Regions from separate parts of the Pseudomonas tremae genome, predicted to be linked through region 2. Evidence: riboswitches for the same ligand, from Rfam matches in the RefSeq annotation. Region 2 holds a riboswitch; the other holds the start of a gene.
What was found. Region 2 has a riboswitch for manganese ahead of I9H09_RS04725 (TMEM165/GDT1 family protein). Riboswitches for the same ligand answer to the same signal wherever they lie in the genome.
Positions count from the first base shown of each region.

Region 1 (5,501 bases), 960 kb from region 2:
CTCAGAGCAAAGCCCTGACGCCCGAGCAGCAGAAAATTCAGGAGCTGGAAGCGCGCATCGCTCGTCTTGAGCGGGAGAAATCCATTTTAAAAAAGGCTACCGCGCTCTTGATGTCGGAAGAACACGAGCGCTTGCGCTGATCGATCAGCTAGGTGCCCATGAGCCGATCGAATTGCTGTGCGAGATGTTCGAGACACCTCGCTCGTGCTACTACGACCATTGCCAGCGGCGTCGGGCTCCAGACACCGAGCGGGTTCGTTTACTCAGTCGAGTCAATGAGCTGTTCGGGCAAAGTCGAAGCGCTGCTGGCAGCCGCAGTATCGTTTCGGTATTGCAGGAAGATGGCGAGCAAATTGGCCGGTTCAAGGTACGTGGCCTGATGCGGGAACTGGGATTAATCAGCAAGCAACCTGGCTCTCATGCTTATAAAAAAGCAACAGTGGAGAGGCCTGACATTCCGAACATTTTGAATCGGCAGTTCGATGTACCCGCGCCCAATCAGGTTTGGTGTGGCGACATCACCTACATCTGGGCGCAAGGAAAATGGCATTACCTGGCGGTGGTTATGGATCTTTATGCGCGTCGGGTGGTGGGCTGGGCGTTTTCAAACAAACCGGACACGGACTTGGTCATCAAGGCGCTGGACATGGCTTATGAGCAACGCGGCAAGCCTCAGGGCCTGCTGTTTCACTCAGATCAGGGCTCCCAATATGGGAGCCGACAGTTTCGCCAGCGGCTTTGGCGATACCGCATGCGCCAGAGCATGAGTCGCCGAGGTAATTGCTACGACAACTCGCCGATGGAGCGTGTATTCCGCAGCTTGAAAACCGAGTGGATACCCGCCGTGGGCTACATGACGGCCCAAGAGGCACAGCGGGATATCAGTCATTATCTGATGCATCGCTACAACTGGGTTCGGCCACACCAGTTCAATAATGGACTGGCACCCGCTCAGTACGAGAAAAAACTTAACGTCGTGTCCGGGATCAGTTGACCACTACAGTTGACGTCACCGGATGCAGAAGCGATAGGGGTTGTACCGTGACCCGGCAGTGGGCAGGCGTGCTTGTCGCCCAATCGAGCTGAAGAAATCATTGCAGGCCGGCCTTATGTCTTTGATCCGTAAATAATAACCAGCGTTTAGTTGACGCATGGGAGGCTATTGGAAACGTGAAAGGCGGTCTGTAGGAGAAGTCTTAATTTTCGCGTAGTGCCCTGAGAATCTGATCAGGATGTTATCTATATATTTCTGGCTGTGGAGGGTGACATCGTCGTAGTGGTAACAAATCTTAGTGCCTGAAAGGGTCTGGCTGATCGGGGGGACGGTGGTGTGAGAGGACGGCGGGTGTGGACCCGCCCCCTAATCGATTCTGCGTTTATAGGTCTCGGGCCGTCAATCAGGCCGCCGCAGACAAGTGCTCGTAAAGAATTGTCGCGCCGACCACGATCAGCACGATACCGCCGACGATTTCAGCTCGTTTGCCGACCATGGTGCCGAGCACGCGGCCCAGCATCACACCTATAGTGACCATTACGGTGGTTGCCAAACCGATCGCCAGGGCAGCGACCATGATATTGACGTCGACAAACGCCAGGCCGACGCCGACCGCCAGGGCATCGATGCTGGTGGCGAACGCCGTGACGGCAAGAATCCAGAAAGAGTGCGAGCCGGGTTTTTCCTGCTCCTCATCATCATCGTGCTTAAGGCCGTTGTAGATCATGTGCAGGCCCAGCACCAGAAGCAGCGTGAAGGCGATCCAGTGGTCCCAGCTTTCAGCGAAGCGGGCGGCCACCTGACCAATGCCCCAGCCGATCACCGGGGTAATGGTTTCGATAGCACCGAATATCAGGCCTGTGCGCAACGCTTCGATAAAACGCGGCTTATGCAGGCTTGCTCCTTTACCAAGGGCCGCAGCAAAGGCGTCCGTGGACATGGCAAGCGCGAGAAAGAGGAGGGAAATCGGGTTCACGGTTATATCCAGTCGGGCTATGAGTCAACGACGCAACCACACGCCCGACTTTAGGCATGGATGCATCGTTGGTCTCGCCAACCAGAAGGTGTTCGCACCACGGCATGCTGCCGAGAATGTTGATACGAACGCTCTGTGACCGGAGTCAAGAGCAGGCTACTCCCCAACAAGGGCGGCCACTATAGCCATGTAAATGTGAAAAATATATGTACAGAATTGCACGACGGCAAAAAAAACCCCATCACGAGGATGGGGTTCTTTTAATGCTTCGTCTCGTGCTTACACTTGCAACGCCGGGATGTTGGCGTTTGCAGCGGCTTCACGGAACTCGGCGATCTGATCGAAGCTCAGGTAGCGATACACGTCCGCCGCCATGGTGTCGATCTGATTGGCGTAGCCCATGTACTCTTCCACAGTCGGCAGGCGACCCAGAATCGAAGCTACGGACGCCAGCTCGGCCGAGGCCAGGTAGACGTTCGCGCCGTCACCCAGACGGTTTGGGAAGTTACGGGTTGATGTCGACACCACGGTCGAGTTCGGCTCAACGCGTGCCTGGTTACCCATGCACAGCGAGCAGCCCGGCATTTCCATGCGCGCGCCGGCCTTGCCGTAGATGCCGTAGTAGCCTTCTTCGGTCAGTTGGTGAGCGTCCATCTTGGTCGGCGGCGACAGCCACAGACGCGTTGGCAACTGGCCCTTGACCTGCTCCAGCAACTTGCCCGCTGCGCGGAAGTGGCCGATGTTGGTCATGCACGAACCGATGAACACTTCGTCGATCTTCTCGCCCTGTACCGAAGACAGAAGGCGCGCATCGTCCGGATCGTTCGGCGCGCAGAGCACAGGCTCCTTGACGTCGGCCAGATCGATTTCGATGATTTCAGCGTACTCGGCGTCAGCGTCGGCTTCGAGCAGTTCAGGGTTGGCAACCCAGGCTTCCATCGCCTGAGCACGACGCTCCAAGGTGCGCGGATCACCGTAACCCTGTTCGATCATCCAGCGCAGCAAGGTGATGTTCGAGTTGAGGTATTCGATGATCGGCTCTTTGGCCAGCTTAATGGTGCAACCGGCAGCCGAACGCTCGGCAGAGGCGTCAGACAGCTCGAACGCCTGTTCGATGCTCAGGTTATCGAGGCCTTCGATTTCCAGGATGCGGCCGGAGAACGCGTTCTTCTTGCCTTTCTTCTCTACGGTCAGCAGGCCAGCCTGGATCGCGTAGTAAGGAATGGCGTGAACCAGGTCGCGCAGGGTGATGCCAGGTTGCATCTTGCCCTTGAAGCGAACCAGGATCGATTCAGGCATGTCCAGTGGCATGACGCCAGTGGCAGCGGCGAACGCCACCAGGCCGGAGCCGGCCGGGAACGAGATGCCGATCGGGAAGCGGGTGTGCGAGTCACCACCGGTGCCGACGGTGTCTGGCAGCAGCATGCGGTTCAGCCAGCTGTGGATGATGCCGTCGCCCGGACGCAGCGAAACACCGCCGCGGGTCATGATGAAGTCAGGCAGCGTGTGGTGCGTCTTGACGTCGATCGGCTTCGGGTAGGCTGCCGTGTGGCAGAACGACTGCATGACCAGGTCGGTCGAGAAGCCCAGGCACGCCAGGTCTTTCAGCTCGTCGCGAGTCATCGGGCCAGTAGTGTCCTGGGAGCCGACGGTGGTCATTTTCGGCTCGCAGTAGGTGCCCGGACGCACGCCTGTTACGCCGCATGCCTTGCCAACCATCTTCTGCGCCAGGGTATAACCCTTGGTGCTTTCAGCTGGCTGGTCAGGGGTCTTGAACAGGTCGAATTCCGGCAGGCCCAGTTCGGCGCGAGCCTTGCTGGTCAGGCCGCGACCGATGATCAGCGGGATACGGCCGCCAGCGCGGACTTCATCAAGCAGCACCGGGGTCTTCATTTCAAAGGTGGTGATGACTTCGTCGCTGTCGTGCTTGCAGACCTTGCCGGCATAAGGGTAAACGTCGATCACGTCGCCCATGTTGATGTTCGAGACATCGAATTCAATCGGCAAAGCGCCGGCATCTTCCATGGTGTTGTAGAAGATCGGAGCGATCTTGCTGCCGAAGCAGAAACCACCGGCACGCTTGTTCGGTACATAAGGAACGTCGTCGCCGAAGAACCACAGCACCGAGTTGGTGGCCGATTTACGCGAAGAACCTGTACCGACCACATCGCCGACGTAAGCGATAGGGAAGCCCTGGCCGCGCATTTCTTCGATCTGCTTCATCGGGCCGATAGAGCCCTGAACGTCAGGAACGATACCTTCACGGGCCATTTTCAGCATGGCGAGTGCGTGCAGCGGGATGTCCGGGCGGGACCATGCATCAGGTGCCGGGGAGAGGTCGTCGGTGTTGGTTTCGCCGGTGACCTTGAAGACGCGCAGGCTGATCTTGTCGGCCAGCGTCGGGCGCCTCTTGAACCACTCGCCGTCAGCCCAGGACTGAAGGACAGCCTTGGCGTGGGCATTGCCGCTCTTGGCTTTTTCGGCCACGTCGTGGAAGGCGTCGAACATCAGCAGGGTGTGCTTGAGTTGTTCGGCAGCGACTGGCGCGAGGGTGGCGTCGTCGAGCAGTTCGACCAGGGTGACGATGTTGTAGCCACCTTGCATGGTGCCCAACAGTTCGGTCGCGCGTTTTTTGTCGATCAGGGGGGAAGTGGCTTCGCCCTTGGCCAGGGCAGACAGGAAACCGGCCTTGACGTAGGCGGCTTCGTCAACGCCTGGCGGAACGCGATTGGTGATCAGGTCGACAAGGAAAGCTTCTTCGCCAGCCGGGGGATTTTTCAGCAGCTCGACCAGGCCTGCAGTTTGCTCGGCGTTAAGCGGCTGGGGCACGATACCCTGGGCGGCACGCTCTTCGATGTGTTTACGGTAGGCTTCAAGCACAGTATTAACCCTCATCAGTGGTCCCAAATGGGTGTCCGGGACGCTCATCCAGAAACCGTCCGCGCCCACGCAAGGCTTATTGAACCTTGTTGGCAGGGTGTCGGCGGTTCCTAACAGAAGCTGTTTTCAAAGTTTTACGCCTGCAGAACGGGGGGAGTGACGGTCGACACGGCCATTCTTGATGAGGGAATGGCCTGTCGACGCCGCGATGCGGGGTTAACCTGACTGTGCTCGTGACGCTTTGAAAACAGCTTCCAACGGACATTGGCGCCTTAAAAGGCTCGCTGATTCTACGCCAAAACTTCGTTAAAGGTAAGTTAGACCCTACATCTTCGGGGGTGAACTTGCTTAGACAAAGGGCTAACATACCTGCCTGTTTTGCCTTCCGCAGTCTTGCCTGCCATGCCCGATTACATCATCAAAACCCCCTGCGTCGGCCTTTGCTCCACTGTTTACGGGGACCTGGTGTGCCGTGGCTGTAAACGGTTCCATCATGAGGTCATCCACTGGAACGGCTACAACGAGGACGAAAAAAGAGCCGTCTGGCTGCGTCTGGAGCAATTGCTGGTTCAGGTCATGACCGCCAAGCTCGAAGTCTTCGATGTCGACAAGCTGCGCACGCAGCTCACCCAGCGCAAGATCCGTTTCGTG
Region 1 is NZ_CP066270.1:1,974,090-1,979,590, forward strand. It holds one part of gene I9H09_RS09180 (IS3 family transposase) at 1-87, shown strand, start outside; one part of gene I9H09_RS09180 (IS3 family transposase) at 87-994, shown strand; partial or broken gene I9H09_RS27125 (PAAR domain-containing protein) at 994-1,095, opposite strand; gene mntP (manganese efflux pump MntP) at 1,398-1,970, opposite strand; yybP-ykoY riboswitch at 1,977-2,142, opposite strand; gene acnB (bifunctional aconitate hydratase 2/2-methylisocitrate dehydratase) at 2,250-4,850, opposite strand; gene I9H09_RS09195 (DUF1289 domain-containing protein) at 5,253-5,501, shown strand, end outside.
Region 1: it holds a riboswitch for manganese, as region 2 does, so the genes downstream of both, mntP (manganese efflux pump MntP) here and I9H09_RS04725 (TMEM165/GDT1 family protein) in region 2, are expected to answer to the same signal.

Region 2 (5,501 bases):
TGCCCGGTTTTCCGGCTGACCAGAAGGCGCAATGGAACATTTCGCCAGCGGACTGGGTGTTGATCATGCGCGCTGCCGAAAACGATCAGGGGATAGAACTGGTTCGAGCCCGTTGGGGTTTGACCCCGGCCTGGCTCACCGACTTGTCGAAAACTCCCGCTCATGCGCGTGCCGAAACCGTCGCCGAGCAGCCGATGTTTCGCGACGCATTTGCCCACCGCCGCTGCCTGCTCCCGGCCAATGGTTTTTACGAGTGGCGTGGCACAGTGCGCAAGCGCCCGTTCTGGCTGACGCCGGGCGAGGGCGCCGCGTTGTTTTTTGCTGCTATCTGGGAAGCATATCCGGTGCAGGGGCACACGTATCTGAGTGTGGCTGTGGTCACCCAGGCCGCCGCGACCCAGCGCCGTCCGCTGATCCTGGATGCCAAAGGCCAGAAAGACTGGCTGGCTGCCGACACTCCGCTCCCGACCCTTCAGGCGTTGCTGGCCGCGCCGCAGCTTGCCCTCAGAGAACGTCCCTTGGCGAACCTGGTCAACGACCCCAAGCTCGACGCCCCCGAATGCCTGACTCCCTTGAGTTAGGCGAGCAGGGCTAAAAGCGGCGAATAAAACAAATCCGATATCCGCCTCGAAGCGCATCTGATACAAACGTGCACACACGTCCGGGAACCTTCCACCTCTCTCGAAACCGAACATGCCATTTGGTCTGTATCTGGCGCGGAGGTCTGCCCCGGGAATGACCGTTTCACAAACAAGGAGATTCACCATGCGTCAGTCATTTGCCCTCTGTGCCTTGAGCGCTGCGTTGCTGCTCGGCGGGTGCCAGGCAGTCAATACCACCAGTGGCGACTCGGTCGGTGTGGAGCGCAAACAGTACATGTTCAGCATGCTTTCCACCGATGAAGTCAACAAGATGTACGCTCAGTCCTATCAGCAGACGGTGGGTGAGGCGACCAGCAAAGGTATCCTCGATACCACCAGCGCCAACGCCAAACGTGTCCACGCCATTGCGGATCGGCTGATTGCCCAGGCCCCGAAACTGCGGCCCGACTCGGCGCAATGGAAGTGGGAAGTCAACCTGATCAAAAGTGACGAGCTGAACGCCAACTGCGGCCCTGGTGGCAAGATCTTCGTTTACACCGGTCTTATCGACACCCTGAAACTGACTGACGATGAACTTGCGGCTGTCATGGGCCACGAGATTGCTCATGCCCTGCGCGAGCATGGCCGCGAAGCGATGTCCAAGGCATACGGTGTGGCGATGGCCAAGCAGGGTGCTGGCGCCTTGTTGGGGCTTGGTCAGGACAGCCTGGCGCTGGCCGACACCGTGGTGAACTACAGCCTGACGCTGCCCAACAGCCGCAGTAACGAAAACGAAGCCGACCTGATTGGTCTGGAGCTGGCCGCGCGTGCCGGTTACAACCCTAACGCCGCCATTACCCTGTGGCAGAAAATGACTCAGAACTCAGGCGGTTCGCAGCCCGAATTCATGAGCACTCACCCGGCGTCGGAAAGTCGTATTTCTTCACTGCAGGCGGCGATCCCCAAAGTGATGCCGCTGTATCAGCAGGCTGCCAAGTCCTGATTGAATGATTGTCCTGCGCTGCGGCATTCGCCGCAGCGTCCTTGCAGTGCCGATCAAACCCAGCCGCTGACCTGCATCGCCTTGTAGACAGCCACCAGTGCCAATACGAAAAACGCGCACGCCGCCAGACGGCGGATCAGCGTCAGCGGCAACTTGTCGGCTGCAAAATTACCCGCCAGAACTACCGGGACATTGGCCAGCAGCATGCCGATGGTGGTGCCGAGAATGACCAGCCACAGGTGCGAATATTGCGCCGCCAGCATGACGGTGGCGATCTGCGTCTTGTCGCCTATCTCGGCGATGAAGAACGTTATCAGCGTGGTCATGAACGGGCCGAATTTTCGCGCTGTGCTGGCCTCGTCATCGTCCATCTTGTCCGGGACCAGTGTCCACAGCGCCGTGGCGGTAAAGCTGGCGGCAAGAATCCAGTGCAGGACTGCGTCGGAAAGGAACGTGCTGAACCAGGCGCCCACAGCGCCAGCTGCCGCATGATTGGCCAGTGTCGCGGCGACAATGCCGGCGATGATCGGCCAGGGTTTGCGAAAGCGTGCGGCGAGAACAAGCGCTAGCAGCTGCGTCTTGTCACCGATTTCGGCGAGTGCGACGACAGCGGTGGGGACCAAAAATGATTCCAGCATCAGGATTCCTTGGGGGCGGGTCGACACGGCTATGACACGTACAGCCTTCCCGCCCCGGGTAAGGTGTTCGTGTCATAGGTCTGGTCAAACCACTGATCCGTCTGAGCGGATTCCGGGTCGCACGTACCATGGTCTGAGGACCAAGTATGTTGATACGTGCCGGACGAGCATGGCGCTCGTGGGAGACTACTCCCCTAGGACGGAGCGGATTCTGCCTTCGCGAATACGTTTGGGCAAGCGCTTATTTTCAAGAGCGTTTGGCGCTGTAGATCTTGAAACCATTGCCTTGAGCCTTGACGTGGCAGAACCCTACATGCTCTTCGATCAGTGGCTGATAACGCAGAAAGTTATTCGCAACCACGCGCAGTTCGCCACCTGATTTCAGATGTTGGCGTGCTTTTCTCAGCAGGTTTTCTGTTGCCATGTAGTCGGTATGCACCCCGACATGGAACGGTGGATTGCTCAAAATGGTGTTCAAACCCATCGGTGCGGCATCGATTCCGTCCCCGGTCAGGACTTGTGCTTCCAGGCCATTGGCGGCAAGGGTCAAGCGCACACTGGCGGTGGCGAATGCATCCACGTCGAGCATGATCACTTCGTTGTGCGGGTAGCGGCGCTTGACCGCTGCGCCGAGCACGCCGGCGCCACAACCGAAGTCGAGCAGGTTGCCACTGGGCAGTTTGTCGATGTTTTCCAGCAAGAGCGCCGAGCCACGATCAAGACGACCATGACTGAACACGCCCGGCAGGCTGACGACTGTCAAAGGGCCATCCTGCAGTTCGATATGGTAGGGCTTGGCGAGGCTTTCCAGTGCAACGGCTTGCGGGGCGTGTTCGACGGTGACCTGCCAGAGCTGGCAGTGGCGGGCGCTGTCGAGTTTGCGCGCGCGTCCGAAGGGGCTGAGTTGTTTGGCGGCGGCTTCGATCCCGCCACGTTTTTCACCGACCAGAAACAATTCACGTCCGTCGAGGCGGGCGGCTAGCGCGTTAAGCAGGTAATCGGTCAGGTCACGGGCTTTGGGCAGAAACAGTACGGCGGCATCAAAAGCAGCCTGTGGAACCTCGACGCCGAAATCGACGCGCCCCTCGAAACGCGCGTCCAGCGCAGCTTGATCGCCCGCATGCCAGCACCATCCACGCGCATCCGGCAGTTTTCCGAGCAGGTCGTCGGCGGGCAAGCCGACCAGCAACAGCGGGCCTTGAAACAGCTCGGGCTGACGGAGTAACACTTCACTGCGCGGGTCCATGGACTGGCTCCTGAAAAAGCGCGCAGTCTAACAGGATACGGCGGGGCAAACGCAGAGCGTCCAGAACGGCATGCCGACGCTTAGCGTCACACGACAGGCGTCCGAAATAACGTCGCACGATAGTAGAGGTTATCGTTCCTCACGCTCAGCGGGGGAATACCGTTCACGACGCTCTGCGTCGCAAAAAGGCTGGCACCTTTTAGGCAGGCATCAGACAGCGTAATCTGCCGAGTCAGACTTGAACCCTCCAGGAGGTCCCACATGTATTTGGCAGAATTTCTCACCGTCGCGCTAATCCACCTGCTGGCCGTCGCCAGTCCCGGCCCCGACTTCGCGGTCGTGGTGCGGGAAAGCGTGACGCACGGGCGCAAGGCGGGCACCTGGGCGGCGCTTGGCGTTGGCTCGGCCATCTTCCTGCATGTGGGTTATTCGTTGCTGGGCATCGGGATTATCGTTTCCCAGTCCATCGTGCTGTTCAACGCTCTGAAGTGGGCTGCCGCCGCGTACCTGCTGTACATCGGCATCAAGGCCCTGCGCGCCAAACCGGCTGCGGCGAATGACGAGGCGTTGACCAAGGCCGTCCTTGGCGAGCGCACCGCTCGCGGCGCCTACATCAGTGGCTTTGTCACCAATGGCCTGAACCCCAAGGCGACGCTGTTTTTTCTGTCGCTGTTTACCGTGGTGATCAACCCGCACACGCCGCTGCTGGTGCAGGGCGGCTATGGCGTTTACCTCGCGATAGCAACGGCCTTCTGGTTCTGCCTTGTGGCGCGGCTGTTCAGTCAGGCGCGGGTGCGTGCCGGTTTCGCGCGCATGGGGCACTGGTTCGACCGAATCATGGGCGGTGTACTGGTCGCGCTGGGGATCAAGCTGGCACTCACCGAGGTGCATTGAAACGTACAGGCCAGAGGGCCTTCGTCTCCCGGGGCGCAGGCCGGGCCGCTGCGCCCGAAGGCCCATTCGAGGCAGCATAACGTCAGGTCGATGCTCTTCAAAAAATCATACCTTTGAGCGATTCCGATGGCAGCCGACGGCTCTAGAGTCCATATTTCCAGCCTTGCCCGTGGACTTTGAAAAAGGTACCCATATGTTACAGACTCGCGTTCTTCCGCCAGCCGATGGCGCTTACCAGTACCCTCTGTTGATCAAACGCCTGTTGTTGTCCGGCAGCCGTTATGAAAAGACGCGTGAAATTGTCTACCGTGATTCCGTTCGCTACACCTATGCGACGCTCAACGAGCGCATCTGCCGCCTGGCCAACGCACTGACTGCCGCAGGTGTCAAAGCCGGCGATACGGTGGGCGTCATGGACTGGGACAGCCACCGTTATCTGGAGTGCATGTTCGCGATTCCGATGATTGGTGCGGTGATTCATACCGTCAACGTTCGGCTCTCTGCGGAGCAAATCGCCTACACCATCAATCATGCTGATGACCGCCTGTTGCTGATCAACAGTGAGTTCGTGGGGCTTTACCAGGCGATGTCTGGACACCTGAGCACCGTCGAAAAGACCCTGTTGCTGACCGATCAGCCGGAAAAGACCGCCGAGCTGCCCAATCTGATTGGCGAGTATGAAGCGTTACTGGCTGCAGCCAGCCCCACCTACGAATTCGAGGATTTCGACGAGCATTCGGTCGCGACCACGTTTTATACCACTGGCACCGCCGGCAATCCCAAGGGCGTCTATTTCACCCACCGCCAACTGGTCCTGCACACGCTGGGCGTGGCAACCATCATGGGTTGCATCGACAGCACCCGGCTGCTCGGCACCGATGATGTCTACATGCCCATTACGCCGATGTTCCACGTGCATGCCTGGGGCATTCCGTATGCAGCGACCATGCTGGGCCTCAAACAGGTCTACCCAGGCCGTTATGAGCCTGAGTTGCTGGTAGAGCTGTGGCGCCGAGAGAAGGTCACTTTTTCGCATTGTGTGCCGACCATCCTGCAAATGCTGCTCAACGCCAAGTCTGCTCAGGACGTCGATTTCGGCGGCTGGAAAATCGTCATTGGCGGCAGCTCACTGAACCGCA
Region 2 is NZ_CP066270.1:1,018,750-1,024,250, forward strand. It holds gene I9H09_RS04715 (SOS response-associated peptidase) at 1-581, shown strand, start outside; gene I9H09_RS04720 (M48 family metallopeptidase) at 766-1,584, shown strand; gene I9H09_RS04725 (TMEM165/GDT1 family protein) at 1,638-2,222, opposite strand; yybP-ykoY riboswitch at 2,292-2,430, opposite strand; gene I9H09_RS04730 (methyltransferase) at 2,470-3,468, opposite strand; gene I9H09_RS04735 (LysE family translocator) at 3,730-4,362, shown strand; gene I9H09_RS04740 (fatty acid--CoA ligase) at 4,556-5,501, shown strand, end outside.